4 regions of the Klebsiella sp. I138 genome follow, and region 2 is predicted to be linked to each of the others. Evidence: predicted binding sites of a transcription regulator. Region 2 holds the regulator's gene; each other region holds the start of a gene.
The links. The regulator CRP, encoded in region 2, controls carbon source genes, mostly activating them, when cyclic AMP is high. The targets are predictions, from matches to a motif close to ATGTGANNNNNNTCACAT.

Region 1: ACMYSK_RS24840 (PTS sugar transporter subunit IIB) is a predicted target of CRP. The motif match lies at 5,742-5,759, and genes of this name have one in related genera.
Region 3: idnO (gluconate 5-dehydrogenase) is a predicted target of CRP. The motif match lies at 5,174-5,191, and genes of this name have one in related genera.
Region 4: bhsA (multiple stress resistance protein BhsA) is a predicted target of CRP. The motif match lies at 3,571-3,588, and genes of this name have one in related genera.

What each region holds. Positions count from the first base shown of each region.
Region 1 is NZ_CP180447.1:5,299,722-5,307,315, forward strand. Features, by position in the region: gene ACMYSK_RS24810 (manganese/iron ABC transporter ATP-binding protein) at 1-535, opposite strand, end outside; gene ACMYSK_RS24815 (metal ABC transporter substrate-binding protein) at 532-1,449, opposite strand; gene ACMYSK_RS24820 (LacI family DNA-binding transcriptional regulator) at 1,679-2,641, opposite strand; gene ACMYSK_RS24825 (ROK family protein) at 2,696-3,610, opposite strand; gene ACMYSK_RS24830 (PTS lactose/cellobiose transporter subunit IIA) at 3,672-3,986, opposite strand; gene ACMYSK_RS24835 (PTS sugar transporter subunit IIC) at 4,010-5,332, opposite strand; gene ACMYSK_RS24840 (PTS sugar transporter subunit IIB) at 5,342-5,656, opposite strand; gene ACMYSK_RS24845 (PTS sugar transporter subunit IIC) at 5,831-7,102, shown strand; gene ACMYSK_RS24850 (maltoporin) at 7,323-7,594, shown strand, end outside.
Region 2 is NZ_CP180447.1:4,598,206-4,605,799, forward strand. Features, by position in the region: gene argD (bifunctional acetylornithine/succinyldiaminopimelate transaminase) at 1-35, shown strand, start outside; gene ACMYSK_RS21395 (YccS/YhfK family putative transporter) at 25-2,103, opposite strand; gene crp (cAMP-activated global transcriptional regulator CRP) at 2,156-2,788, opposite strand; gene ACMYSK_RS21405 (OsmC family protein) at 3,094-3,498, shown strand; gene ACMYSK_RS21410 (phosphoribulokinase) at 3,563-4,429, opposite strand; gene ACMYSK_RS21415 (YheU family protein) at 4,466-4,684, opposite strand; gene ACMYSK_RS21420 (hydrolase) at 4,681-5,640, opposite strand; gene ACMYSK_RS21425 (nuclear transport factor 2 family protein) at 5,911-6,363, opposite strand; gene ACMYSK_RS21430 (ABC transporter ATP-binding protein) at 6,474-7,594, opposite strand, start outside.
Region 3 is NZ_CP180447.1:3,307,628-3,315,221, forward strand. Features, by position in the region: gene kefC (glutathione-regulated potassium-efflux system protein KefC) at 1-870, opposite strand, end outside; gene kefF (glutathione-regulated potassium-efflux system oxidoreductase KefF) at 863-1,393, opposite strand; gene ACMYSK_RS15400 (MFS transporter) at 1,489-2,793, opposite strand; gene ACMYSK_RS15405 (2-hydroxyacid dehydrogenase) at 2,866-3,816, opposite strand; gene ACMYSK_RS15410 (LacI family DNA-binding transcriptional regulator) at 4,028-5,020, opposite strand; gene idnO (gluconate 5-dehydrogenase) at 5,351-6,115, shown strand; gene ACMYSK_RS15420 (gluconokinase) at 6,130-6,660, shown strand; gene ACMYSK_RS15425 (YhcH/YjgK/YiaL family protein) at 6,657-7,124, shown strand; gene ACMYSK_RS15430 (YgdI/YgdR family lipoprotein) at 7,177-7,410, opposite strand; gene carB (carbamoyl-phosphate synthase large subunit) at 7,581-7,594, opposite strand, start outside.
Region 4 is NZ_CP180447.1:2,001,576-2,009,169, reverse strand. Features, by position in the region: gene ACMYSK_RS09405 (glycine zipper 2TM domain-containing protein) at 1-293, shown strand, start outside; gene ACMYSK_RS09400 (TonB-dependent siderophore receptor) at 347-2,533, opposite strand; gene ACMYSK_RS09395 (TetR/AcrR family transcriptional regulator) at 2,779-3,414, opposite strand; gene bhsA (multiple stress resistance protein BhsA) at 3,664-3,921, shown strand; gene ldtC (L,D-transpeptidase LdtC) at 4,144-5,106, opposite strand; gene mfd (transcription-repair coupling factor) at 5,274-7,594, opposite strand, start outside.

The sequences.
Region 1 (7,594 bases), 700 kb from region 2:
CAGTCTGGACGTCAACGCCGGTAAACGGCTCGTCTAGCAGAATAACTTTACCCTGCTGGGCGATAGCGCGGGCAAGGAACACCCGTTTCTTTTGTCCGCCGGACAGCTCACCGATTTGCCGGTGGCGATAGTCGCTCATCCCGACGCGGGCCAACGCTTCATCAACGATCTCGTGGTCGCGAGCTTTGGCCCGCCGCAGCCAGCCCATGTGCCCGTAGCGGCCCATCATGACGACGTCCTCCACCAGTACCGGAAAGGACCAGTCAACGTCCTCGGATTGCGGGACATAGGCCACCAGGTTCTGGCGCAGCGCGCGATGAACCGGCTGGCCGAGAATCGCAATCTCGCCGTGGGCCAGACGAACAAAGCCCATCAGCGCTTTAAACAGCGTCGATTTTCCTGAACCGTTTATTCCCACCAGCGCAGCAATCGAGCCGCGCGGTACGCTGAAAGTGGCATCGTGCAGCGCGGTGTGGCCATTGCGATAGGTCACGCTGACCTGGTTGACCGAGAGGCCGGGGAAATCAGAACTCATGGCTGTTTCCTCATCCCGTCGTTGATACCCTGGACGATGGTTTGCGTGGTGACGCGCAGCAGATCCAGGTAGGTCGGCACCGGGCCATCGGCGGCGCTCAGAGAGTCAACATACAGCACGCCACCATAGTGGGCACCGGCTTCCCGCGCCACCTGGCGCGCCGGTTTATCAGAAATGGTGCTTTCACTAAAGAGGGTCGGGATATGCTCTTTTTTCATAATATCGATAGTTTTACGTACCTGCTGTGGCGTCCCCTGCTGGTCGGCATTGATTGGCCACAGATAGCGCTCTTTCAGTCCGTTATCCCGGGCCAGATAGGAGAACGCCCCTTCGCTGGTGATCAGCCAGCGCTTCTCTTGCGGCAGTTTTGCCAGTTCCGCCTTCAGCGGCGCCATGGTTTGACGGATTTTCTCTTTATAGGCGGCAGCATTCTGACGATAGGTCTCCGCGTTTTCAGGGTCATACTTCACGAGCGCATCCCGGATGTTATCGACGTAGATCAGAGCATTATCCGCTGACATCCACGCATGAGGGTTGGGCTTGCCGTTATAGGGGCCTTCGCTAATCCCCATCGGCTGAACCCCCTGGCTGACCACGACTTCCGGCACCCCGCTCAGATGCTGATAAAAGCGCGCGAACCACAGTTCAAGATTCAGACCGTTGGTGAGGATCAGCTGCGCCCCCTGGGCGCGTTTAATATCGCCAGGTGTCGGCTGGTATTCGTGGATCTCGGCGCCGGGTTTGGTAATCGAGCTGACCTGCGCCGCTTCGCCGGCGACGTTTTGCGCCATATCGGCAATCACCGTAAACGTGGTGATCACTTTGAATTTTTCGCTGGCCTCAGCCGGGGCGATCGCCAGCAGGCCGAGCATAGCGGTAAAGATCAGGTGCTTCAGAGGCGGCAGGTGCAGCATAGGATCCCTCACGATAATGTGGTTAATTAATCATCTGTTATAGCAATTGCTATGTTATATAGCACAGGCTATTTATAAATGAAAATGATTATTATTTAGATGGTGGGGAGGATGATTGGCGAAAACCGACGGTATTGGGATGACTCGCGGCCGGGAGAGAGCGGGTGGCAGGTAAAGTGAGAGAAGGAAAACGCGCCCGGCAGCGTGACTTTAGCCGGGCAGGAGAATATCAGGAAATATCCGCGACCGACTGGCGTGGGATCAGGCGACCCGCCAGCGTCCGCCCTTCGGTGGCAAACGCCGGACGTTCATCAATCAGGCTGCGGATGCGCTGAAGGCAGTTTTCCATCAGCTGTTCCAGCGGCCAGGAGATGCAGGTCAGCGGCGGATAGAGCAGCGAGGCCAGAGGGGAGTCCTCCAGACTCAGCAGCGATACCTCCTGTGGAACGGCAATATTGAATTCCCGCATCAGGCGCATCGCTTCCGCAGCGAAGCGGTCGCGTTTAACGATAATGACTGAATATTTGCTGAAGCTGTTAATCAGCGTCAGCAGCGCCTGCTCAACGTCATCATTCGCCGTTAGTACCAGCTGTCGGTTGAAAGGGATGGAGTAGTTTTGCAGCACATTACGATAGCCTTCCAGCATCTGGCGGCTGGCATCATCGCCGTCGTTATCGGTGAGAAGCGCAATATTGCGATGGCCTTTACCAATGACGTAGCGGCAGGCGCTTTCAGTGGCAAAAGCATAGTCGTAACCCTGATTGTTAACGCCAGCGATGCTAAAGCGGTCAAAGGAGATGACGTTGCGTGGTGCATCCAGTGGGATTGCACCGAGCACGACGACAGCGACGCACTGGCGCTGCAGGTCGTCGATGACCGCAGCCTGTTCGGTGGCATCCGTTACATACTGCACAATCAGGTTTTTATTCAGATTTTTAAGCGCCAGAGAAAGTAAGGGAAGCAGGCGTGCGCTGCTGCTTTCGTCGCGTATCGGAAGTACCAGACCGACATGATTGGATGATTGACTGGCGAGGTTTTGCGCGGCAAAGCTTGGGCGATAGTTGAGCTCCTCAACTGCGCGCAGAACGGCTTCCCGACTCTCTTCGCGCACGCCTCGGGTGCCGGTCAGCACGCGGGATACCGTCGCTCTCGAGACATTCGCTAATCTTGAAACATCATCAATCGTTGGCATGGTATTTTCTGCTTAAATATTTTCGCTTAGCTTAACATACCTGCTGAAAAAGTGTCATCGCGAGCGGTCCCCTGCATTGGCCAGAACCGGCAGCCAGGCCGCGCCGCGCACGCCGCTGGCATCGCCGAAGCGGGCCGGTTTGATCTGCGTTCTGCAACCATCGGAAAACAGGTACGGGACGATAGCGTCAGGCAGATCCTCGTAAAGCTGTTCAACGTTCGACAGGCCGCCGCCCAGCACAATGACCTGCGGGTCAAGAATATTGATCACCGAGGCCAGGCTGCGGGCAAACGCATCGATAAAGTGTTGCCAGTGGGCCTGGGCTCGGGCATCACCTTCCTGTGCGGCCTGAATGATGGTTTCTGCCCGCGCTGCTTCGCCGTAGCGGCGGGCGAAACCGGTGCCGGAGAGAAAGCTTTCAATGCAGTTTTCTTTGCCACAGTAGCAGGGCTGAGCCGGGCCATCGCGTTCAGGCGTGTAGCCCGGCAGCGGGTTATGCCCCCATTCGCCGACAATTGCATTGGGTCCGCTCAGCAGCTGTTGATTCACGGCGATACCGCCGCCGCAGCCGGTACCGATAATCACGCCAAATACCGTGTGTGCCCCCGCGCCGGCGCCATCGACGGCTTCAGAAAGCGTAAAGCAGTCGGCATCATTGGCCATCCACACCGGCTGGCCGAGCCGTTGTGTCAAATCGCGGCGCAGGTCTTGGCCGTTCAGGACCAGGCAGTTGCAGTTTTTAATCAGACCACTTTGCGGATCGACGGCTCCCGGCAGGCCGATGCCGAGGGAAAACGGGCGTTCGCTCCAGTCGCGAACATCGTCGATCAGGCGGGTCAGTTGCAGCATAAATGCGTCATAGCTCTCTTTATGCGTTGGACGGCGCTGGCGATAGACGCAGTCGCCGGACGCGTTGAGCAGCACGGCTTCCATTTTGGTGCCGCCGATATCTAAACCAAGATGTAGCATGATGTCCTCGAAGGTTTTTCTCTCACCTTGCCACGCGCTTACGCAGCAAGGTGAGGGAGAGTTATGCGTGCAGCGGGCGTGAACGGTAGACCGCAATCAGTTCAGCGATCAGCTCTTTCGCCAGAATGGACGTCATCAGATGATCCTGGGCATGGACCATGACCAGCGTCATTTTGGTCTTCCCTTCGCCCTCGTCGGCCTCGATAAGCCGGGTCTGGACAAGATGCGCTTCACGGGAGAAATGCGCCGCTTCTTTCATTTTCTCATCGGCGCCAGCAAAATCGCCCTCTTTGGCACAGCTCAGCGCTTCGTAACACAGGCTACGAGCTTGCCCGGCGTTGATGATAATGCCCATAACCTGTTCTTCTAATTCCATAGCAAACCTCAAAATGGGATGAATTAAGCGGTACGGATAGCGCCGTCTGCCTGCGCAGCCGCGTTGTCGTGTTCCTGCAGCAGCAGCTGCTTTTCGTAGGCTTTCAGGAACGGCATGTACATCACCATTGCGGTTGCCATACAAATCAGACACATGATCACCGGGCTAAAGCTCCAGTTTGCCGCCCACGAGGCGCCGACGGGAGCCGGAGTGGTCCACGGCGTCATCGATACCACGCGGCTGACCAGATCCAGCTTCAGCGCAAACCAGGCGAGGGTGGCGTTAACCATCGGCACCAGCACGAATGGCAGGAAGAACAGCGGATTCATAATGATCGGTGCGCCGAACAGGATGGGTTCGTTGATGTTAAACACGCCCGGGACAACGCCCATCCGCCCGATGGTGCGCAGATGTACCGCTTTACTGCGTAACAACATCAAGGCCAGCGGCAATGTCGAGCCCACGCCGCCAATCAACAGATAGTGATCCCAGAAGCCCTGGACGTAAATGTGGGGGATCGCCGTACCGGCGGCCATGGCAGCCTGGTTAATTGACAGGTTGGCCATCCAGAACGGATTCATAATTCCGGTCACGATCAGCGCCCCGTGGATCCCGGCAAACCACAATACCTGGCACACCAGCACCGACAGCAGAATCGCCGGTAGCGTATCGGAGGCGGCAACCAGTGGTTTCACCAGCGACATGATCGCTTCTGGAATGATCATCCCCAGTTGAGCTTCGATAAACAGGTTGAGCGGGTGCAGGGTCAGCACGATTGCCAGCACCGGGATCAGAATCTCAAACGATCGGGCAACGCCGGCCGGGACTTCAGGAGGCAGGCGGATGGTTATGTTGTGCCGCTTGAGAAAGGCATACAGTTCGGTGGAATAAATCGCCACCAGAATGGCGGTAAAGATCCCCTGGCCTGAGAAGTAGGCCGTCGAGATTTGCCCGTCCTTTAGCGGTGCCGCAACCAGCAGGAATGACATCAGCGAGAGCATACCTGCGGTCAGCGAATCCAGGTTATGGTGCTTTGCCAGACTGGCGGCGATCCCGACGGCAATAAACAAAGTCATGACCCCCATGCTGAAGTGAAAAGGCAGCATCAGCGCATCGCGGTGGTCAAGAGAGAATTGCAGCCAGGCGTGGGCAAATCCCCAACTGGTATCGGGTGAAAACGGCGGGAAGATAAAGACCAGCAGGAAAGAGCCGACGATCATAAACGGCAGCGCGGTGATAAAACCGTCGCGGATCGAGGTGACGTATTTTTGCTGGCCGATAGCGCCAGCCATCGGGGTAATTTTTTGTTCGATGACGGCGATCAATTTAGCGTACAGAGTGCTCATGATCTTTCCTTAGTTTTTGTTATCAATCAGAGAGATCGCAAAATCCAGTACGGCGCCGCCTTTCTGCATGCCGTAATCCATCATGTTGATGGGTTCAACGCGGATCCCGTATTTATCGGCCTGTTGTTGCAGATCCTTCTGCATGTATTTCACCTGTGGGCCAAGCAGCACGACCTGATATTTTCCGACCTGATCGGCAAATTCGGCGACGCCAAAGGCATTGATCTCGACGGGGAGGCCACGTTGCTCCGCTTCGGCGATCATTTTCTTCATCAGCAGGCTGGTGGACATACCCGCTGAACAGCACAACATTATCTTTTTCATATACCGCTCCTGGTGAGTTGGATGTGCGGACTATAGTCATAACGGATACTTAACGGAAAGCGCTTTCCGTTTGTGGATTTATTAATTGTGACAATGATCACCTAAGGCGGGCTTTTACTTTGAGTGGGAGTGCGCGATCATCCTGGCAATCAAACCATTTCATAAGGTAGGAACATGAACAATCCGTTGATGAATGTTGCCGTTGACATCATCGAGCAGCGCCTGGCACCGCTGGCCAACGTTCTGACGCGCAATCATCACATTACGGCGATGCGCGACAGTTTTGCTCTGGCGATGCCGTTCGTGATTGTGGGGAGTCTGCTGGTACCCGTTTTGTTTCCGCCCGTTTCCATTAATGACGCCACTGCGTTCGGGCAGTTCTACCTGCTGTTGCGGCCAATACTGCTACCGACCTTTGAGCTAACTATTGGCCTGGTGGCATTAATTGTCGCCTTCGGCGCCAGCGCCAGCCTGGCGAAACAGTACCGACTGCCGGAAAGGCTCTGCGGATTAACCGGCTGCCTGGCGTTTCTGCTGTTTATTGGCTTTCGGGATAATGGCGTAACCAATATTTTCCTCGGCGGGATGGGAATTTTTACCGCGCTCATATCGAGCGTTTATTCCATCGAAATAATACGATTTTTTTACAAGAAAGGGTGGTGCATTCGTCTGCCGGAAGAGGTGCCGGTTATGACCCGCAACGGTTTCCAGCTGCTGATACCGCTGCTGTTTGTGATGATATCAATCAGCCTCATCAATGCCGTGCTACTGCAAAGTACCGGGCGAATTCTACCGGAGCTGATCAGCGAAGCGGTCAGGCCGCTGGTGATTGCTTCCGATACTCTGACAGCCGTACTCATCTCTTTGTTTATCTGTAACCTGCTGTGGTTTGTCGGCATTCATGGCGCCTTGATTATCACCGGGATAATGAACCCGTTCTGGATGACCTATCTGTTTGAAAACCAACAGGCGCTGGCCGCAGGTTCGCAGGCGTTGCCCCATATTTATCTGCAAGGGTTCTGGGATTTTTACCTGTTGATTGGCGGGATTGGCTCGACTTTACCGCTGGTCTTTATGGCGATGCGCAGCCGATCCCGGCAGCTGAAAAGCGTGGGGAAAATCGGTCTGTTACCGTCGCTGTTTAATATTAATGAGCCGATATTGTTTGGCTTTCCTATCATCATGAATCCGGTTTTTCTGCTGCCGTTTATTTTTGTGCCACTTATAAATGCCTGTATTGCATGGTATTTAACGCAGCTCGGCATTCTGGATCGCGCGGTGGCGATGCTACCGTGGTCCATGCCATCTCCGCTCGGTGCCGCCTGGTCGGCCAACGGCAGCTGGAAAAATTTGTGTATGAGCCTGTTTGCGATTTTCAACTCCTGGATGCTCTATCGTCCGTTCTTCAAGGTCTATGAACGCCAGCTGGCCGATGCCGAACGCTAGACTTTCCTCCTCAACGCCAGGCCCGCGAAACGCGGGCTTTTTTATATCCTTTTTTTATGTGAACTAAATCACGAATTTTCCCTGGTTATAACAAATTATGTGAACCAGTCCGGCAATAACGGAAAGCGCTTTCCGTTTATGGATGTACATTTCCGTTTTTGATCCGTAAATTTCCAGTCGTTCTCTGGGCTGTGTTAATAAAAATAACCAAGGATAAAAAATGATAAGGCTGAATTATTCAATACCTCTGTCTTTACTCGCCCTTGCGGTAATAAGTGACTGCGCCAGCGCCGATCCTAAATATGATTTTGCGCTGCACGGCTACATCCGCTCGGGGATCCTCGCCAATAGCGATGGCAACCGCGCCGACTCCGTCGGCCTGATGCCGGACGGAAGATGGCGATTGGGGAACGAAGACGACACCAAGATCGAACTGATCCCGACGGTAACGCTGACCTCGGATACCGGGGTTGTTTCCCGCATCCAGGCCAA
Region 2 (7,594 bases):
TTGCACAGGCGGTACAGCAGGTACTTAGCGCTTAATCGCGCGTAGCCAGATGCCGTGATGCGGGCGCTGACGCCATGCCACCGAGGAGATGGTGTGCATGGTGTTCAGATGATCGAGGATCCGCTGCAAATGCTGTTCCATCGTACTCAACGGGCCACGGCTCACTTCTACATCCTGCGACTCCATAATATTCACATCGCCAGTGCTGCCCGGACCATCGGTATCCAGCCGCTGCTGGCAGCGCTGGAGCGCAATCTCACAAGATTCCAGATAGCGTCGGGCCAGCTCCGGCGTCAGCATCGTATGCTCACGGGCAAGCGTGGTCATCGCATTGATATGTTCAACAATAAACTGACTGTGGGTGACCCAGAGCTTCATATCGTCAAGATAATGTGAGTTAAAACCGGGCTCCTGCATGGCCTGATTCAGCGAGTTATACAGTGAGTTATGCGCCTGATTAACACGCATGCGGCGGTAGGCCAGCGCCGGGGCCTGATGATCGTCGCTGAGAATGAGTCTGATGGCCTCCTGGTCCGCTTCCAGCGCATCGTGGGCGTTTTTACGCAGCAGCCCGCTTTGCCATTGCGGCCATAGCCAGACCATGCCGCCAAACGCGATAAGGCAGCCGATAAGCGTATCGATGAGCCTGGCGACAATATACTGCTCGCCGTTTAGCGTCAGAAGCTGCAGGGTATACACCGCCGTTACGGTAAAGCCGACCATCGCCCAGCCGTAATGCTTGCGAATAATCAGGTAGCTCATCAGCGTGACGAGCAGCATCGCGGTGAGCGTATAGCCCTCCGGGACATGAAAGTGCAGCGCCAGTCCGGCGATGGCCAGACCGGCAAGGGTTCCTGCCGCCCGGTGGACGATACGTACTCGCGTCGCGCCGTAGCCGTTTTGGGTCACGAACAGCACCGTCATCAGGATCCAGTAGGGCTTGGGCAGATTCAGGGCGCTACCCATCAGACTGGCTGCCGATAGCATCACGCAGATGCGGGCGGCGTTGCGTAATGCCGGTGATTTCAATGAGAGATAGTTCTTCAGCGCAGGCAGCAGCGGCAGGCGACGTTCTTTATCTGCCATCAGGTTGCGGGCATAGAGCGGGCGCTGGGTACGCAAAACCCGGGCTATTCGACTAAAGTGCCAGGCGCAGAATTGTCCGACCGGGTTGTCAGGATGCTGCCAGGCAATTTTCTCCAGCGCACCGATTTGCTTATCCATATGAAAGCGTTGCGGATAGCGGTGGTACAGAATGTCATCGGCCAGCACCCGCAGGCGGGCAGCTACGGTTTGCGCGTTCCAGCGGATCACCGCCTCCGCGTGGCTGCGCTCTACCAGCTTTTGCACTTCTTCGGGTTGATGCAGGCTGACGGAAATATGTTCCTGTAAATCCAGCGCCACCTGAAAGGCCCGCAACAGACGTTTGTGGTCGTTGCGCTGGTTCGCCGCCAGCATATGCATCTGCTGGTAGCATTGGGTTATCAGGTCCACCACCTTTTGCTGGCGCGTGAGCAGCGGCGGCAGCGAAGTGGCCGGATCGATATGCTGCGTCAGCAGGCTGTATTTCGCTTCGCAGTAGTTAGCCAGCTCCCGATAGAGCAGGCTCAGCGATTCACGCAGCGGCTGTTCGCGCCAGAGCCAAAACCAAAACCAGTTAAACAGGCCATACCACAAGGTCCCGAGAGCGTAGATCAGCAGTGGCTCCCAGACGGGCATGTTCCCGGCAAGGCTCAGGGTAAAGATCGCGGCAATTAACGATGCGGGCAGCAGCCTGGCGTGCAGGGAGCTGATTTCCGCCGTGACGCCAAGCAGCAGCGCCAGGCCACTGAGAATCAGAGGCAGCGGGATATCCTGCTGGAGCAGAAGCTGGACGACCAGGCTGCTGCCGGCAAATAACGAACCGCCAACGATCAATCGCTTAAAAAAGCGTTTGTGAGGTGTATCGAGGCCAGCGACGTTACAACAGGCAGGCACTAACGAGAACAGCAGGCCTTGCTGTAGATGACCGAGGAAGAGACCGATTGCGACAGGCAAACACAACACCAGCGTTTGCCGCAGTGCATAGTTGACTTCCGGGTGGTAAATCAGCCTGCGCCACATAATGGGGAAACAAAAACGGCGTATTGCGGGTGCAATACGCCGTTTTATCGACTTAACGCGTACCGTAGACGACGATAGTTTTACCGTGTGCAGAGATCAGGTTCTGATCTTCCAGCATCTTCAGGATACGGCCAACGGTTTCGCGGGAGCAACCCACGATCTGACCAATTTCCTGACGGGTAATTTTAATCTGCATACCATCAGGATGGGTCATCGCGTCTGGCTGTTTTGCCAGATTCAGCAACGTCTGAGCGATACGCCCGGTGACGTCGAGGAAGGCAAGGTTACCCACTTTTTCTGAGGTTACCTGCAGACGACGAGCCATCTGCGACGACAGACGCATCAGGATGTCCGGGTTGACCTGGATAAGCTGACGGAATTTTTTGTAGGAGATTTCGGCCACTTCACATGCGGTTTTCGCACGTACCCAGGCGCTACGCTCCTGGCCTTCTTCAAACAAGCCTAATTCACCGATGAAATCGCCCTGGTTGAGGTAGGAGAGGATCATCTCTTTCCCTTCTTCATCCTTGATGAGCACAGCCACAGAGCCTTTGACGATGTAGTACAACGTTTCTGCTTTTTCACCCTGGTGGATCAGCGTGCTTTTAGATGGGTACTTATGAATGTGGCAATGAGACAAGAACCATTCGAGGGTAGGGTCTGTTTGCGGTTTGCCAAGCACCATGCGCGGTTATCCTCTGTTATAAGCTATCTCCGGGTGCCGACACAACACGGCATCCGGGCATGCAATCGTATTGTTTCCCTATGCCTGGGAAACGGCTGGTGATTTTTCTTCAGCCTGTAATGTGAACTCCTCTGCATACATGCAGTACATCAATGTAATACTGTAGCATCCTGACTGTTTTAGCATAGCTTTTGCCGCATGTCTCCTGGTGTCTCGCTTCAGCATGATGCAGGTCGCCTTCCGTTGCGAGAATTGTTATGTGCGCGTAATCTGTCAGGAAAATTGCAACCTTGGAGTTAAATTTTATGCAAGCTCGTGTGAAATGGGTTGAGGGGTTAACCTTCATTGGAGAGTCCGCATCGGGTCATCAGATTTTGATGGATGGCAACTCCGGGGATAAAGCGCCAAGCCCGATGGAAATGGTGCTGATGGCGGCGGGTGGATGCAGTGCGATCGATGTCGTGTCTATTTTGCAAAAAGGTCGCCACAACGTGACCAACTGCGAAGTGAAGTTGACGTCGGAACGCCGGGAAGAGGCGCCGCGCCTGTTTACCCATATCAATATGCATTTTATCGTGACTGGCAAAGAGCTGAAAGATGCGGCGGTCTCGCGTGCGGTAGAACTGTCGGCGGAGAAATACTGCTCGGTAGCGCTGATGCTGCAAAAAGCGGTGAACATCACTCATACATTTGAAGTGGTGGAAGCGTAATACCAGATGCCCGGTGGCGCGATGCTTACCGGGCTTACACCGTTTTGTCGCGCCGCCCGGCCATTTAAATCGCTTTGCCTTCCATCAGGCGCTCTACCAGCGGCGTCATAATGAGTTCCATCGCCAGCCCCATTTTCCCGCCCGGCACTACCAGCGTATTGATATGTGAGATAAACGAGCCCTGTAGCATCGCGAGCAGCCAGGGGAAATCGATATCCCGCAGGTTGCGGAAGTGAATCACCACAAAACTTTCATCCAGAGACGGAATGCCTTTCGCCGCAAACGGGTTGGAGGTATCGACGGTGGGAACGCGCTGGAAGTTGATATGCGTGCGTGAAAACTGTGGCGTAATGAAGTTGATATAGTCCTCCATCGAACGGACCACGGAGTCCATCACCGCTTCACGTGAATGCCCCCGTTCGCTGGTATCGCGGGTCAGCTTCTGAATCCACTCCAGGTTGACGATGGGCACGACCCCGACCAGCAGGTCGACATTCTGCGCAACGTCATACTGAGGCGTGACAACCCCGCCGTGCAGCCCTTCATAAAACAGGACATCGGTCGGCTCCGGTAGCGGTTGCCACGGTGTGAACGTGCCCGGTACCTGGTTCCACGGCACCGCCTCGTCATAGGTGTGCAAATATTTGCGCGACTGGCCGCTACCGTTTCGTCCGTACTCAAGGAAGGTATTTTCCAGCAGGCCGAAGTCGTTCGCTTCCGGACCAAAGTAGCTGATGTGCTTCCCCTGATCTCGCGCTTTGCGGATTGCCATGTCCATTTCCGGGCGGGTATAGCGATGAAAGCTGTCGCCTTCCACTTCCGCGGCACGCAGGTTTAGCTGTGCGAAGATTTTACGAAAGGCGAGGCTGGTGGTCGTGGTTCCCGCGCCGCTGGAGCCCGTGACGGCAATCACCGGATGTTTGGCAGACATAACAACTCCCAGATTAAACGATGGTGTGGCGCCGCCTTAGCCGTGAAACTGCTTGCGGGGCATGATGTTGACCGTCTCGTGTAGTTCTGACCACACCAGCACGGCTTCTCCGCTTTTCAATTGTTGTTTGACGTCGGCGACTTTATCCGCCAGCGAGCGTTCATGTTCACCATAATCTGTGCCTTCGCGCAACACAAAGCTTTCGATCAGATTATCCAGCGTTTCGGGATCCAGATCGTGCCAGGGAATAATCATTTTTGTGCTCCCAACCAACGGGTTAACCAGTCCGGGATGCGTCTTTCCAGCCACATTTCCGGCTTGCGCAGCGTACCACCGACGAACCCGACGTGCCCGCCATGTTCCGTCAACTGATACTCGACGTTTGCCGGCAGCTGAGCCTGCGGCGGGATCGAGTGGTGATCCATAAAAGGATCGTCCTTCGCATGGATAATCAGCGTCGGTTTGGTAATGTCGCTGAGTCGTGGCATTGCGCTGCACTGACGATAGTAGTCCAGCGCATCCGCAAACCCGTGGATTCTGGCGGTGATCATATCGTCAAATTCGCGGATGCGGCGCATGCCTTTGAGCTGGCGTAAATCAACCGGTAGCGAGCCGGGATAGGCTTTGAGCTTACGGGCAGCGTTGGCTTTTAACAGGTTGAGCAAATAACGCTGATAGACCCGGGAAAAACCCTTATCCATATGAGAACTGCAGGCTTCGAGCATAAACGGGGCTGAGACGATGACCGCCGCATCGAGCGGGACGCTATCGCCTTCTTTCGCCAACAGGCAGCCCAGCATATTTCCGCCCAGGGAATAGCCGACGGCGGCGGTCGGTACCGCACCCCATTCGCGCTGTAGCCAGTGCAGGAACCAGCTGCCATCTTCGGTTTCGCCCGAGTGGTAGATGCGATTGTTCCGGTTAGGTTCGCCGCTACAGCCGCGAAAATGCATTACCACACCCAGCCAGCCGCGCTGCATGGCTGCGTGAATAAGGCCGTGAGCATACGGGCTGTGCAGACTGCCTTCCAGCCCGTGGAACACAACCAGTCGCGGTTTGTGCGGTGCCTCGGCGGGATTTTCGCTCCACGCGAGATCGACAAAATCACCGTCCGGCAGTTCAAGGCGCTGCCAGTACGGCGTGAAGCCCAGTTTACGGCGGATCAGGCGCGGCAGCATGGTTTGCAGATGACGATTACCCACGCCGCGCATTGGGTGGAACTCGCGCGAGTCGTCTTCGGGGGGCGTCATTTCTGTGGGGGTGATTTCAACCATAGCACCAGAGCAGTTAATCATCTTATAAAACAGTATACCGCGCATGAAGTGCGCAGGTTATCCAATATGTGGTCTTGCGGCCTGCGCTATAGGTTACACGAAATTGAGGGGCGGTGATGAATGCTAGCTGGATTAAGAAAGCGTGCCGACCGGAAACCCCGAGAGGAGAAACAGCCACCGCACGGAGCAGGTGGCTGCGCCACCGGCTTAAAACATGCTGTTGCCGCTGGCGGTTTTTTCCGGAACTGTCTGGATAACGTCCCAGTGCTCTACGATCTTGTTCTGCGCGTCGAGGCGGAAAATATCGATTATCGCGCGGGTGATGCCCGGCTCGCGGCCGGTGGAAGCAACGTGCAGAACAACATAGTCACCGTCGACAATCACGCGTTTTATTTCGCTGTGAGAATCGGGGAATTTGTCTTTCAGAAAAGTGATGAACTGACGAAAGCCCTCCGGCCCATCCTTTGCTCCCGGGTTATGTTGGATATACTCCTTTCCGAGATAGGGTTTTGCAGCGTCAAAGTCTTTGTCATTCAGCGCTTTATTATAAAAGGCGATGACGTTTTCTTTGTTCTTTAATTCGCTCTCAGTGTAGGCAGCAAAGGCGGTATGGGTCAGGGCGCAAAGCAGTGAGAGAGAAATAAGCGTTTTTTTTACCATGGCAATGCCTCTTCGCAGATGAGTGTTGCTGTTTTAGCAGGGGCATATAACGGCGCGATCCCATAGCCCGACGCCGCTGCGTTTATGCCCCTGCCTTAGCATAACCGGCTTTAGCCTTCTTGCATCATCTGTTCCAACTGCTCCTGCGCCTCAAGCCAGGCCATCTCGCACTCTTCCAGGCCCGATTTCGCATTGGCCTGCTGTTGCAGGCAGGCGGTCAGCTCGGCTTTACGGGAGTTGTCATACAGCTCGCTGTCGCCGAGTTTCTCTTCCGCCTGGGCAAGCTGAGCGTTGAGCTTATCCATCTCTTTTTCGAGGCGGGTAATTTCTTTACGCAGCGGCTGCGTGAGCGTCCGCAGCTCAGCTTCCCGCCGTTTCTGGTCTTTGCGAGCCTGCGCGCTGTTGCCGTTATCTTTGGCGACGTCAGACGACTGACTCTCCTGCTTCTGCGAGTCGCTTAGCCACTGCTGATAATCTTCCAGGTCGCCATCGAACTGCTCGACCTTACCGTCATGCACCAGATAAAGATCGTCGGTGGTGGAGCGGATCAGGTGGCGATCGTGCGAGACCACGACCAACGCGCCTTCGAAATCAATCAGCGCTTCGGTCAGCGCCTGGCGCATATCGAGATCGAGGTGGTTCGTTGGTTCATCGAGCAGCAGAAGGTTAGGGCGTTGCCAGACGATTAACGCCAGCACCAGACGTGCTTTTTCGCCACCGGAGAAACGCTGCGTCTCTTCGTTGACCTTGTCGCTCTGGAAGCCAAACCCACCGAGATAATCGCGCAGCTTTTGCTCCAGCTCCTGAGGTGCCAGGCGAGCCAGGTGCTGAAGAGGGGATTCGTCAGCGCGCAGGAACTCCAGCTGATGCTGGGCAAAGTAGCCAAGCTTAATGCCTTTCGCGAGGCCAATCTCGCCGTGCAGCGGCTGAAGTTCACCGGCCAGTAGCTTAATCAACGTTGATTTACCGGCGCCGTTACGCCCTAACAGGCCAATACGCGAACCGGGCACCAGGTTGAGCTTGATGGAGTCCAGAATAATTCGTTCGCCGTAGCCGGCGCTGACTTTTTCCATTTTCAGCAGCGGGTTTGGCAGGCTCTCCGGGGCGCGGAAGCTAAAGTGGAACGGGTTATCGACGTGAGCCGGGGCGATAAGCTCCATGCGCTCCAGCATCTTAATACGGCTTTGCGCCTGCTTGGCCTTGGTCGCCTTGGCGCGGAAGCGATCGATAT
Region 3 (7,594 bases), 1.3 Mb from region 2:
CATCAGGGTACCGAAATCAATCGACATCCCGACGCCAATAAAGAACAACCCAAGCAGCAGCCCCTTAAACGGCTCGATATCGCTTTCCAGCGCGTGACGATATTCCGAGCTCGCCAGCAGGACTCCCGCCAGGAAGGCGCCCATCGCCATCGACAATCCGACCTCCTCCAGCAACAGGCCAAAGCCGAAGACCAGGAACAGGGCCACGGCGCTGAAGACTTCACGCAGACCAGAACGGGCTACGAAGCGCAGCACCGGACGGGTCACATAGCGCCCCAGAGCTACCACCAGGGCCAGCGCGCCTGCTACCTTGAGTGCCGACAGGGCAAATGCGCCCAGCGTCGTTGAGCCGCCGCTGGCGGCCAGCAGCGGGATCATCGCCACCAGCGGGATCGCCGCGATATCCTGAAACAACAGGACGGCAAACGCGCTCCGTCCCATCTGCGAGACCGTCAGGTTGCGTTCGTTCATTGCCTGCATGGCGATCGCCGTCGACGACAGCGCCAGCGTCATGCCAATAAGCTCCGCCACCTGCCAGCGCATCCCCAGCAGCATGCAGAACAGGCCAATCAGCACGCCGCACACCACCATCTGTAGCGCACCGCCGCCGAATACCGACGCGCGTAACTTCCACAAGCGCTGCGGGTCAAGCTCCAGACCAATCACAAACAGCATCAGAACCACGCCAATTTCGGCAAAGTGTAAAATCGCCTCAGCGTCGGTGACCAGCCTCAGGCCCCACGGCCCGATAATGCACCCGGCGATCAGATAGCCGAGCACCGACCCCAGCCCCAGACGCACGGCAATCGGCACAATCAGGGCGGCAGATCCCAGATAAATCAGCGCCTGTATTAGCGTATGGCTATCCATGGTGTGCCTCCTGCCATTCAATTAAGCGTTGTCGATAGCGGCGCGCCTGCGCCTGAAGGGTTTCATCGTCGCAGATAAACGTGCAGTGCATGGCAAAGGGCGGCAGCCACGTCATCCCGCAGTACAGTCCGGTGGCCTGTAGCGGCTGAGAGAGCACATCGAACCCGGGAAATGCGCCGATATCAAAGTGGCTCTCGCCGCCGCCGGTGGTCACCGCCCACATCAGCGATTTGCCGCGCAGCGCGATGCCGTTATGCCCGTAGGCCCAGCCGTGCGACAGCACCTTATCCATCCACAGTTTCATCAGCGGCGGCACACTGTACCACTGCATCGGATGCTGCCAGATAATCAGATCGGCCCGTGCCAGCGCCGCCTGTTCGGCGGCGACGTCGATATTAAAATCGGGGTAAAGTTGATAGAGGGAGCGTATTTCTACGCCATCCAGCGTCCTTGCCTGCTCAAGCATCCGCTTATTCGCATGCGAGTGATGCGGATAGGGATGGGCGTAAATTATCAGAATCATTGATTAGCCTGCGTTAACTCTCGTTGTAATCAGCAAGAGTGTAGTCAGTTAATCGAAGTGCTTACAATCATAACCTTATTTAATGTCTGTACGTCTCAGGCATTTCGCGGCTGCTTGCTGACGGAAACATCGGATTCACGGATGTCGAGATCGCAGCGTTTCGGCAGCAGGAAGGTCATGGTCCCGGCAATGATTAGCGAACCGGCCAGCGCGCAAACCGCCACGTTCTGACCATACAGATAGATCATTACCCCAACCAGATACGGGCCGCAGAAGCCGCCGAGATTGCCCAGGCCATTAATCACGCCACGGGCGCTACCGGCCACTTCCGCAGAGGCAATACGCCCCGGCATTGACCAGAACGGACTGGTTGCCGATTTAAGGAAGAAGCCGCAAATCACCAGTGCAATATAGGCAGCCACTACGTGCTCACGCAGCACTACCGAGGCCAACAGCGCTGCCGCGAAGCTGTAGAGCGAGAAGCGCACCCACAGGCGACGTTTGCCGCTGCGATCGCTGAATAACGAAATCACATAGATCCCCGCCAGCGTGGCCATAAACGGCAGTACCGCCAGAAATCCGACGCTGGCCATACTGCCGCCGGTCAGGCCCTTGAGGATAGTCGGTAACCACAGGGTGTAGCCGTAATCGCCGGTCTGATAAAAGAAGTTAAGGATAACCAGCTTCATCAGCCCGCTATTGCGGAAAACATCTTTGACCGGTGCGTTGCTGACCGTATCTTCCGCCAGTTTTGCCGCTCGCTCTGCGGCCAGCGTAGTGACCAGATAGTGACGTTCTTTCTCCGGCAACCAGCGGGCTTCTTCCGGGCGATCGCTAATCATAAACCACCATACCGCCAGCACGACCACGGACAGCAGGCCTTCGATAATAAACAGCCAGCGCCAGTCGAGCGCGGCAATAATCGCTCCGGATACCGGTGCGGTCAGCATGCCGCCCAGCGGCGCGAACATCATGACGAAGGCATTGGCCCGCCCCAGCTCTTTTTCCGGGAACCAGTTGCTGACCATCGTCAGGACCACCGGCAGCATCCCGCCTTCAGATACGCCGAGAATAAAGCGCAGGACCAGTAGTTGATATTCATGGGTCACAAAGCCGGTAGCAATCGACACCACGGCCCAGGCCATTAGCGACCAGGCAATAAAACGTTTACCGCTGCCGTTTACCGCAATCCTTCCGCCGGGTATTTGCAGAAATAAATAACCAATAAAAAATATCCCACTGGCAACACCGGCCATCTGGCTGGTAATACCTAAATCTGCTTCCATTCCACCAGGTAAAGCAAAACTAATATTCACCCGATCCATAAACGAAATAATACAGGCGATCAACACCGGCGTAATAATACGCAGCCAGCGGGTGCCGGGAGTTTTATCATTCATATTTCGCACTCTCTATGCAGAGGTTATTGTTGTCATTAAAGAAGAGCCGGGCACAGAAATAAGAGATAAAAATTAATTAATGGCGTTCGGCAATACGTTACCGGAGAAATAAGCCGTCACGTTTGCGAATACCACCGCACTCATTTTCTGTCGGGTTTCATGGGTCGCGCTGGCTACGTGCGGCTGCAACACCACATTATCGAGCGCGATCAGTTCTGCCGGAACATGAGGCTCGTCTTCAAAAACGTCGAGCGCGGCGCCGGCGATAACACCGTTTTGTAACGCCTGGATTAACGCCTTTTCATCCACCAAAGAGCCGCGGGCGATATTAATCAGCCAGGCATGTTTCGGCATCACGTTGAAGACTGAGAAATCGATCAACCCGCGGTTTGCTTCACCGCCGGAGGCGGCAATCACCAGAAAATCACTCTCATGCGCCAGCGTATGCAGATCGGCGCACCATTGGTAATCCAGCCCAGGGACCGGTTTGCGGTCGGTGTAGAGTACCTGCATATCAAAACCGCAGGCGCGGCGGGCAATAGCCTGGCCAATGTTTCCCATTCCCAGCAGACCGATACGTTTACCGCTCACCTGGGTGGCCAGTGGCATCCCCCCTTTCTCCCAGCGGCCTTCTCGTACAAAACGATCGCCCTGGCACAGATTACGTGAACCGCTCAGCAGCAGCCCCATCGCCAGGTCCGCAACGTCGTTGGTCAACACGCCGGAGGTAATTGAAACCTGAATCCGCCGGGAACGAACATACTCTAAATCCACCGCATCGGTACCAACGCCGAAAATGGCAATCAGACCCACATGCGGCAGCAGTTCCAGGACGCTGTTCTGCACCCCGATATCCCCTCGGGTAACGACGGCGGCGATGTTCTCCCCCTGCTCGCGTAAAAATCCGATGGGATCGTCCTGCTCGTACAGACGCAGCAGCGGGAAGTCGGCCGCCAGCTGTTCCTGCAAAGCATCGATAACGGGGGCCACTAAAAGAACGGCGCGGGTAATAGTACTCTTCATCAGATCACCTGTTTGACGGTTTATTACGACAGTAGCCACTATCAAACGGTTTTTTAGCGGGGCGTTTTGCGATCTACATCACGCTGAATCGTGTTAAAAAATGCTGTTACCGTGTCCGTGATCGCTAAGACAAAACCCATGTATGGCGAGGGGTCGTTCGAGGCGACGTTAACGTTTTGCTAACACCGCCGCGCCGCCGCTCAGAGAGCGGTTAAATGGTTTCGCCCATCGACAGGCGATAGTGCAGATCAACTTTTTCAATGGTTGGCAGCCCTTTGATTTTCTTAATCAAAATCTCAGTGGCGACCTTCCCCATTTCATAGCGCGGAGTCAGGACGCTGGCCAGGCGCGGCGTGATAATCTGGCCAATCTCCAGGCCATGAAAACCCGCGATCGCCAGCTCCTGCGGTACGGCGATACCCGATGCGAGGCACTCCTGTAACACGCCGACTGCCAGGTCGTCATTAGTGCATAGAATGCCGTCCATGGTGGCATACATCTGCCGCGCCAGGTTCATCATGCCGGTACCGATCGACACCGATGACACCTTATTTGGCGCAATACGCCCGGTCGCCAGTCCTGCATTCTCCATCGCCTGGCAATAGCCGGCGTAGCGCTGCTCGTCGCGCACATCAGACATCGAACCGAAATAGATAATGTGCCGTTTGCCGCTCGCCAGCAGCATATTGGTCATGTCAAAACCGGCTTTGAAGTTATCAAAACCGACATTGATACGCCCGGGGTTCTCCGCCAGCCCCATCACTTCAGCGATGGGTATTTTGGCCGCATTAAGGTATTTATCCGCCCGCAGGGTATGGACCGACTCGGTCAGCAGCAATCCTTTGACATGAAAGGCCAGCACGGCGGCAATCTGCTCTTCTTCACGCTGGCGGTCGTAATCGTAGTTAACCACCAGCGTCTGATAGCCATGGGCGGCGGTCACTGACTCAATTCCGGCCAACAGGTCGGCGAAGATTTGATTATGAAAAGAAGGAATAAGCACGCCAATGCGTGGAACGACGACGCTGGTCATCGCCGGGTTATCGGGATCGGGCTCGTAGCCAATTTCTGCAATCACGCTGGCGATACGCTCCGCCGTCTCCGGTTTCACTTTGTCCGGAGTGCGTAAATAGCGGCTGACGGTCATCTTCGTTACGCCGGCCAGCGCTGCAATATCATTGAGCGTAATGCGTTGTGCTTTCATCTATTGACCTGTCGAATACATCCACGGCATCAGGCCATTATGCCTGCCGCTGAAGAAAAAGAGAATCGAACCCTTCCGCTGTTAACCCCTTGAGCAGCGGTAATTTCCACCCGGCTTCACGTTTAGCGTAACCCCTTTTCGTAACACCCTTTTGAGTGATCTCCATCACAGATTTACCCGGCAAAAATACGTGAGATAGAGCACAGGTTGCTGCGGGTCATGTTGTTTGCCTGTCAGGAATTAACAACCTGTCCCAGTAGGCGTTATTGGCGCAGGTCATTTGAACACGCACAACATCATTTATATTCAGCCGTTAATCAGGATATCAAGATGAAAGATCTTTTCAGCTTACAAGGCAAACGTATTTTAATTACTGGCGCGGGACAAGGCATTGGTTTTGTCATGGCGCAGGGCCTTGCACAATATGGCGCAGAAATTATTATCAACGATATTTCAGCGTCCCGAGCAGATGATGCGGTCATGAAATTACGTGATGAAGGCGCGATTGCCCATTCGGCCGTATTTAATGTTACCGATGCCGACGCCGTCGAAAATGCCATTGCTAAAATCGAAGAAGAAATCGGCACTATTGATGTGTTATTTAACAATGCGGGTATTCAGCGCCGCCATCCGTTTACTGAATTTCCGGTACAGGAATGGAATGACGTTATTTCCGTTAACCAGACCGCGGTATTTCTTGTCTCTCAGGCCGTAGCCAAACGCATGGTGAACCGTCAGTGCGGAAAAATCGTCAATATCTGTTCCATGCAGAGCGAGCTGGGACGCGACACAATTACGCCCTACGCCGCCGCCAAAGGCGCGGTCAAAATGTTGACTCGCGGTATGTGCGTCGAGCTGGCGCGCTATAACATTCAGGTCAACGGTATCGCGCCGGGCTACTTTAAAACCGCCATGACCCAGGCTCTGGTGGACGATCGCGCCTTCACCGACTGGCTGTGCAAACGTACGCCTGCCAACCGCTGGGGCGATCCGCAAGAGCTGGTCGGGGCGGCGGTATTCCTCTCGTCCAAAGCGTCCGATTTCGTTAACGGTCACCTGTTGTTCGTCGACGGCGGCATGCTGGTTGCCGTCTGATTAAGGAGCACACTATGGCAGGGCAATGCATTATTTTGATGGGCGTATCGGGCACCGGCAAGACGACCGTCGGTCAGGCGCTGGCCCAGGCGCTTGGCGCAAAGTTTATCGACGGTGACGATCTTCATCCACGGCAGAACATCCTCAAAATGGCCGCCAGTCAGCCGCTGGATGATAACGATCGCCAGCCGTGGCTGGAACGTATTGGCGATGTGATTTTTAGCCTCGGGCAGAAAAACGAATCCGGCGTGCTGGTGTGCTCGGCGTTGAAAAAGCGCTACCGCAACCAGCTGCGCGAGGGCAACCCCCATTTACGCTTCCTGTGGCTGACCGGCGACTACGACTGTATTTTGCAACGGATGCAGGCGCGCAAGGGCCACTTTATGCCGGAAGCGCTGCTGCGAAGCCAGTTTGCGGCCCTGGAAACGCCGGACGCCAGCGAACGCGATATCGTGGCCGTTGATATCGCTCCCGACGTGGCAACCATCGTGGCGCACTCGCTCACATTACTTCAGCCTCAACCAGCACAGGGAGTTCCGGCATGATTATCGATACCTTAAGCGCCGCCGCAAAAAATGCATTCTATCCGGCGGTGATTAAAAAAGCGCTGCAGGCCGTTGCCCAGCAGGACCCTCACGCGCTACCGCCGGGAAAATATACGGTCGATGGCGATAACCTGTTTTTTACCGTTGTCGAAGGTCAGACGCGCCCGCTGACGGAGCAGCGCCCGGAATTTCATCGTCAGTATATTGATATTCATATTGTGCTGGCGGGCGTTGAAATTATCGGCGCCGGCAACAAGGGCCTGCCAATCGTTGCCGACGGGCCGTTCAAGGAAGCCCATGATATTGGTTTTTGCGAGGAAATTAGCAGCGAAACGCTGATTCATCTGCATCCGGAAGAGCTGGCAATTTTGTTTCCGGGTGAACTGCACCGCCCAATGGGCGCCATGGATGCCGGCGCACCGCTGCGCAAAATTATCGTGAAGATAGATAACGCTCTGCTGTAACACCCTGCCGTAGCCGGCCCCACGAGATCCTTCGCGGGGCCCTGGACTGCCTTTAATTATCCAGCTCGTCCATTGACTTCACCTGATCGCGATTGATCTGTTCAGTCCGGCCGGTTTCCGCATTTTTGTAAGACACCATACCGGTGTCATCATCTACCTGCGGCTTGCCATCAGTCACGATCGTTTTGCCATCGGTCGTTTTCAGCGACTGGTTCGATGAACACCCCGCCACAAACAATATTGCCGTCGCCGCCAGCGCGGATGCCATCAGAATTTTGTTCCGCATTGTATCCTCCTGTCTTTCCGTCAATTGATATCGTTATGATGCTAACTATAGTTAGCCTCACCTGGCGGGCAGTTAAAAGCAGAACTCTCCGAAGATGGCCTGGATAAAAAAAGGGCCGACGATTTCGCGTCAGCCCTTGTTGTTCCGTGACCCGGCTTTAGCGGGACGGCTTATTTTTTAATTT
Region 4 (7,594 bases), 2.6 Mb from region 2:
TCATTGGCCATCAGTTTGGCGGCGGTCGTGGTCGCAGCGTAGCTACCGTGGTGGGTGCGCTGGGCGGCGGTTATGCCGGCAATCAGGTTCAGGGGGCGATGCAGGAAGGGGATACCTACACCACCACGCAGCAGCGTTGCAAAACGGTGTACGACAAGTCGGATAAAATGCTGGGCTACGATGTGACTTATAAAATCGGCGGGCAGCAGGGCAAAATCCGAATGGAACACGATCCTGGTACGCAAATACCGCTGGATAGCAACGGCCAGCTGGTCCTGAGCAACAAAGCGTAATAAGCGTCAATGTTTATTAGCCCCTCATCCACTCTGGCTGAGGGGCTTTTTTATCAGAAGCTCACGGCATAGTTCAGGCCGAAGGTACGACCACGTCCTTTGTATTCATACAGTGAACTGCTGCCGTAGGTCGGGCTGTAAAGCAGCGGAGCGCGCTGTCCCCAGATGGTGACGTAGTCTTCGTTCAGCAGGTTCTCAATGCTGAAGGTCAGTTTACCCACCGGGAGCGCATAGCTGCCGATAAAGTCGACGGTGTTATAGCCGTCGAGCTTATTCCCACTGGCATCGCTCAGGTCGAACACCTGCTGAGTCTGCACGCGCAGTGACCACGGATCCGGCGCCCAGCCGACCCAGGCGGTGGCTTTTGACGGTGAAGCGAGGGTCACATCCCATTTCTGCCAGCTGCCGTCACTTTTCACCTGGGATTTAAGCACGTTGAAGTTCGCACCGGTGCTCCAGTCACTTTCCGGGAAGAAGTAATCCACTGCCCCTTCCACGCCGTAAATACGGCGCTTGTCAGATTGCACATCGATAGTCATATCGGTGCGGTTCACAACGATGGTTTTGTCCGAGGTTGAATAATAAGCTGCCAGCTGGGTACGCAGGTTATCGCCGGTGTAACGCCAGCCCAGCTCGTAGGAGTTGACTTTGATCCCCTGCAGCGGCGAATCGCCTACGTTGACGCTCGACAGCAGCGGATAGTTACCGTTGACCGCCGCGCCGTATTTGCCGATACCGTAGTATTTCCCCGGATCCGGCAGCTCGACGCCCTGCGAAAAGTTAAACCAGGTCTGCTGGCGGTCGGTGAGGTGGGCGACAATCCCGGCATTAAACAGGAAGTTATCATAGTCAGTTTTGCCACCAGGGATAGCATCGGCTGAGCTGACCTTGCCGTTGGCAACGTCCTGCTGTTGGGCGTAGCCGACGAAATCATCCACCCGGTTTTCTGTCCACTGGTAGCGCACGCCGCCGCTCAGGGTGAAGATATCATTCAGGTCATAACTGGTTTGTAAAAATGGCGCCAGGTTCGTGATGCTGTAGCCCGGATAGCGTCCCGTCGTATAAATCGCGTCATTGTGCAGGCCGCCTGAAGCCATCGAGGTGCCAAGATCGAAGAACATCTGGTTGGCGTTAAACGTCTCGTGGTCGGCATCCAGTCCCCAGGTGAGATCCCAGCCGTCAAGCGGTTGGCTGTTGAGGGTAATTTTCGCCCCGTACTGATCGGTATCCTGTTTGGATGAAGAGAAGCTGCTAACCTGGCCTTTGGAGAGCGTCGGGAAGGGATAAAAAGTCAGCGATTCATCGCGATAATAGATCTGGCTGACCAGGTTCTGGCCATAAAAGTCGGCATCGGAGTATTGCAGGCTAATCAGGTGACGTTCGGTGCCGGGAACGCGGTCTGAATCCAGTCCGTCGGTGGTGTAGGCTTTACCGTTCCCGGTGACGGCGGACATATTTTTGCCCAGATACAGGCCGTAATCATCGCCCTGGCTTTTATAATATTGCGTCACCAGCTGCAGCTGGCGATTCTCGTCAATATTGATAGTGCCAGTACCCATGACGTCGAGGCGGTCAGAGTGCTGCAGGCCGGTCTGGGTATTATCAAGAATCAGGGCATCGTTATTGCCATCGTACCAGCCGCCGAAGCGCTGATAAGCCACCGATAACCGCCCGGAGGCGTGGTCGGTTCCGCCGCTCACGGCTGCCGCTACGCGCTCATCGTGGTCGTTGCTGTTGGCAAATCCGCTTTTACCGCCTAATTCCAGGTCAACCTGACGTTCCTGCTGCCCTTTTTTGGTCACAATATTAATCAGGCCACCGGTACTGCCGCCACCGTACAGCGAGGTGGCACCAGAAATCACTTCAATGTGTTCAATATTGAATGGGTCTATGGAATCGAGCTGGCGGCTGTCGGTACGGGATGAATTGAGGCGCACGCCGTCAATCAGTACCACGATGGCCCGGCCGCGCATGTTCATACCGTAGTTGGTGCGTCCCTGGCTACTCACATCAATACCCGGAATCAGTTGGGCCAGAACGTCCTTAAATTCTTTCCCGCCCTGAACCTGCTGTTCTATCTCCTGACCTTCGATAACCCAGGTCGTTTGCGCCATTTCGGCGACGGTACGGTGGTTACGGTTGGCGCTAACGATAATGTTTTCTTCATCCGCCTGCGCGCCAAGGACGGGCAGGGCAGTGGCCAGCAGCAGTGGGTTGAGTACCCAGAGACGCTTGTTCATTCGCATTCCTTTTATGAGTTAACTGCAATTATGTTGTTTTTAGATTTCGATGCGGGCGCACCGATTGTTACAAGTAGAAATAAGCAGAAAAACTTAAAGGCGAATTTTGCACGTAGTGATTATTGTTATCAATATCATTTACAACTTAATTGACACGTAACAATGTGAAAACATTAATAAAGATGGGGTTAAATCAGAAGGAAGGGCGAAAACCCGGTGGCGATCGTCACCGGGTAAAAAGCGGGTTAGTGCTGGAGGATTTGTGGCCACAGCCGCAGAGTGGTATCGGCAATTTGCATCAGTTTTGTGAAGTCGGCCCCTTCACGTGCGCTGATGGACATACCTTGCAGCACGCAGTTTAAAAACTGGGCCAGCTGTCGTACATCGCCGTCTGCCGGTAGCTCGCCGCGGAGCTGGCGCTGCTGCAGGAACTGCGTCAGCGTTTTTTCCTGCATCGCGTGGCGCGACTTAATGGTATTGGCGATAGCGGTGGACGAAGCCGCCAGCGCCGCCGAGGTGTTGATCATAAAGCAGCCTGCCGGCGTATCTTTACTGGTAAAACAGGTGGCAATGGCGGTGAAATAGTCCCGCAGAGCCTGATCGACGGATTTATCCTCGGCAAACAGCAGCGTTTCGTGTCGGGCTGCAAAACGTGAAATATAGCGATCCAGAACCGCGCGAAATAATCCTTCTTTATTGACGAACTCAGCGTACAGCGTCGGTGCTTTTGCGCCGGTCGCCTCCACCAAATCGGCAAGAGAAGTTGCCTCGTAGCCGTGCTGCCAGAAAAGTGCCATGGCCTTATCCAGCGCCGCTTCCTTGTCGAACACTTTGGGTCGGCCACGGCTTTTTTTTGTGCAACTTTGAACGTCAGTTGTCATGATGCCGCTGTACCTATGTTGGTTTGTTGAAGCGACATTATAAAAATAAACCTTACAACCTTCCAGCGCTGAACCCGCAAAAATAAATAATTCATATATGTATGAATTTTAAGTTGTTTATAAATAAATAAACGATCGTTATAAAAATTCATTGACGTGTGATATAGGTCACATTATTATTTACCTATCGATCGTTAAGTTAATTCTTGCGACCCTACTAAAAAAATCATCTGCATAGGTATAATAATCATGAAAAACATCAAAACACTGACGCTTGCCGCCGTCCTGAGCTCTCTTTCTTTCGCAAGTTTTGCCGCTGTTGAAGTGCAGTCCACTCCAGCAGGCCAGCATAAAATCGGTACCGTTTCTGCCTCCGCCGGGACAAACCTGGGCTCTCTGGAAGACCAGCTGGCACAGAAAGCGGAAGAAATGGGCGCCAGCTCCTTCCGTATCACTTCGGTAACGGGTCCGAACACCCTGCACGGTACCGCGGTTATCTACAAATAAGTTTCGTTTTACCCCTGTCATGCCACTGACAAAGCGCGACCTGACCCATTTATCAGGACGCGAGCAGTAAGCAGTATGCTATTCCCTGTTTTGCCACAAGCGTGACGCGGTTTTCACCCCTTAATGAAACCGCGAAGCGTGTACCATCGCTTTACCCTGTTTGTGTACGTCCAATAAAAAACCGCCTCAAAGGGCGGTTTTTTTATTCATGCCAGCAAGCGCTTACAATGAGTGTTCGTCAGCATTGTGATGACGGGTAACATCAACCGGCATACCTGAACGCATTTCTGTCGCATGATTCATCACCGCCTGGTCGGTCAGCGATGCCTGCTTAAATGCCGCCATCTCGCTGTTCAGTACTATCGGCAATGTCTGCGGATCGTCATTCAAATGTTTGGACAACGGCTGATGAATTTCCACCAGACGCGTTCCGTCCGGTTCAACGGAGGCTTTAATCGGGGTGTTGATAATATTGACTTTAGTCCCTGGGGTAATGGTGTTAAACAGGGTTTTGATGTCATCGTCACGCAGGCGGATACAGCCGGAGCTCACGCGCATACCGATGCCAAAATCGGCATTGGTGCCATGCAGTAGATAGACCCCGCCGTAGGCCGCGAGGCGAATGGCGTGGTGACCCATTGGGTTATCCGGCCCGGCAGGTACCACGCCAGGGAGTTCGATCCCCATCGCTTTATACCGCGCGCGAATATTGGCCGTTGGCGTCCAGGTTGGGTTCGCACGTTTGTCGGAAACGGTGGTGATCATCGTTGGTGTGAGCGTGTCTCCACCCAACTGACCGATGCCAATCGGGTAGACGGTGACCTCACTTTTACCCGGCGGATAATAGTACAGACGTAGCTCGGCGAGGTTAATCACCAGACCTTCGCGCGGAGCTTCCGGCAGCAGCATCTGGAGCGGAATAGTCAGTACGCTGCCGGCACGCGGAACGTAAGGATCGACCCCGGGGTTCGCCTGAAGCAATGCCAGAAAGCCGACATTGTATTTTTTAGCGATAGCCTCCAGTGAACCGCCGTTGTTCTGTACGACGTGAAACTGATTTTGCCCGATGACGCGGCTGCCGGGAGGCGGTAAGGGCCAGGTGTTGGCGCGAGCAGGAAGCGACAGCACGGCCGCAATGGCCGCCATTGTCAGCCACAGAGAGAAACGCGATTTGAAAATAGTCATAATAAATAAGTGGTTATTTTTTATGAGGAAACAGACGAGGATTATCGCGCGAGTGTCTGTGGGGAAACCCTGGTGAATTGCAAAATATTTGTAAAGTTTACCGAATGTGTCGGCGGCAAAACCTGACGGACACGGATACGGTGGCTGGCACCGTATCCGTGCCGCGATTATGCGGCGGCGTTCTCTTCTAACTGACGCATAAACTGGCGAACCCATTCCATACGGGTTTTACGATCGCCAAGCTCCTGCATAAACTTCAGGCGCGTCGGGCCGTCCAGACGGAAATGCTGAGGCTGTTTTTGCAACAGGCCAATCAGCCACACCGGATTGACGTTGTTCTTTTCATTAAACTCAATCACGCCGCCTTTATCATTCCCTTCCAGCTTACGGATCCCCAGCTTCTGCGCCTGCTGGCGCAAGCGGGCGATATCGAGGAGGTTTCTTGCCGCATCCGGCAGCGGGCCGAAGCGGTCAATCAGCTCAACTTTAATCTCGTCCAGATCGTGCTCATTCTTCGCGCTGGCAATTCGCTTGTAGAATGAGAGGCGAGTATTCACATCCGGGATAAAGTCGTCCGGCAACAGCGAGGGCATACGCAGCTCAACTTCAGTTTGCTGGCTGGTAAGGTCCTCAAGCGAAGGCTCACGCCCGGCTTTCAGCGCATCGACGGCATTCTCCAGAAGCTCCATATAGAGCGAAAAGCCGATAGTGGTCATCTGCCCGCTCTGGTCCTCGCCCAGCAGCTCGCCCGCGCCGCGGATTTCCAGGTCATGGGTGGCCAGCGCGAAACCGGCGCCGAGATCCTCCAGCGAGGCAATGGCTTCCAGACGCTTTTGCGCATCGGTGGTCATCGCCTTCGGATGTGGCGTCAACAGCCATGCATAGGCCTGATGATGCGACCGGCCGACGCGTCCGCGCAGCTGATGCAGCTGAGCCAGCCCGAAATGGTCCGCGCGCTCGATGATAATGGTATTGGCGGTCGGGATATCGATCCCGGTCTCAATAATGGTGGTACAAACCAGCACGTTAAAACGCTGGTGGTGGAAATCATTCATCACCCGTTCGAGCTCGCGTTCGCGCATCTGCCCGTGGCCGATTGCAATTCGCGCCTCCGGCACCAGCTCCGCCAGACGATCCGCTGCTTTCTGGATGTTTTCTACATCGTTATAGAGGTAGTAGACCTGGCCACCGCGCAGGACTTCACGCAGGATAGCCTCGCGAACCACCAGTGAGTCATATTCCCGAACGAAGGTTTTTACCGCCAGACGGCGGGCAGGCGGCGTCGCGATAATGGACAGATCGCGCATGCCGCTCATGGCCATATTCAACGTGCGCGGAATCGGCGTGGCGGTCAGCGTCAGAATATCAACATCGGCGCGCATCGCTTTGATACGCTCCTTGTGGCGAACGCCAAAGCGGTGCTCCTCATCGACGATCAGCAGCCCAAGATCGCGCAGTTTGACTTCGCTTTGCAGCAGCTTATGCGTCCCGATAAGAATATCGATTTTGCCCTCAGCGGCCTGTTCAAGAATCTGCGCCTGCTCTTTGGCGCTGCGAAAGCGCGACAGCATTTCGATGCGTACCGGCCAGTTGGCAAAGCGGTCACAGAAGTTGTCGAAGTGCTGTTGAGCGAGCAGGGTGGTCGGCACCAGGACGGCGACCTGTTTGTGGTTCTCGACAGCCAGAAAGGCGGCGCGCATTGCCACTTCGGTTTTACCGAAGCCGACGTCGCCGCAGACCAGACGATCCATGGCCAGCGGTTGGCACATATCGCTGAGGACGGCGTTAATCGCCTGTGCCTGATCCGGCGTGGTTTCAAAGGGGAAACTGTCGCAAAACAGCTGATATTGTTCGCGATCGTGCTTAAAGGCAAAGCCTGATTTCGCCGCGCGCTGGGCGTAAATATCGAGCAGCTCCGCCGCCACATCGCGCACTTTTTCCGCCGCTTTCTGCCGTGCACGCGCCCAGGCATCGCCGCCGAGTTTGTGTAGCGGGGCGCTCTCTTCCGCGCCGCCGGCGTAGCGGCTAATCAGGTGTAACGATGACACTGGAACGTACAGTTTGGCATCGTTGGCGTAGATGAGCATCAGATACTCAGCGGTGATCCCTCCTGCTTCCAGGGTGGTCATCCCGGCATAGCGGCCAACGCCGTGCTCGAGGTGCACCACCGGCTGGCCTTCATGTAGCTCTGCCAGGTTGCGGATTAAGGTATCGGGGTTAATCGTGCGCCGCGAATCCTGACGGCGACGTGCGACGCGCTCGCCCAGCAGATCGCTTTCGCAAATCAACGCGAGGTTATGCTGGCTATCGATAAACCCGTGTTCGGCCGCGCCAATCATTAAGTAGCGGCCATTACCGGTCGCGTCTTGCAGGCGCAGAATATGTTTCGGCGCAATTTTGATGCGGGCCAGCACTTCGCCTAGCGCTTCGCGGCGGCCTTCGCTCTCGACTGAAAAAATAACCGGGCCATCAAAGGCTTCGAGAAAAC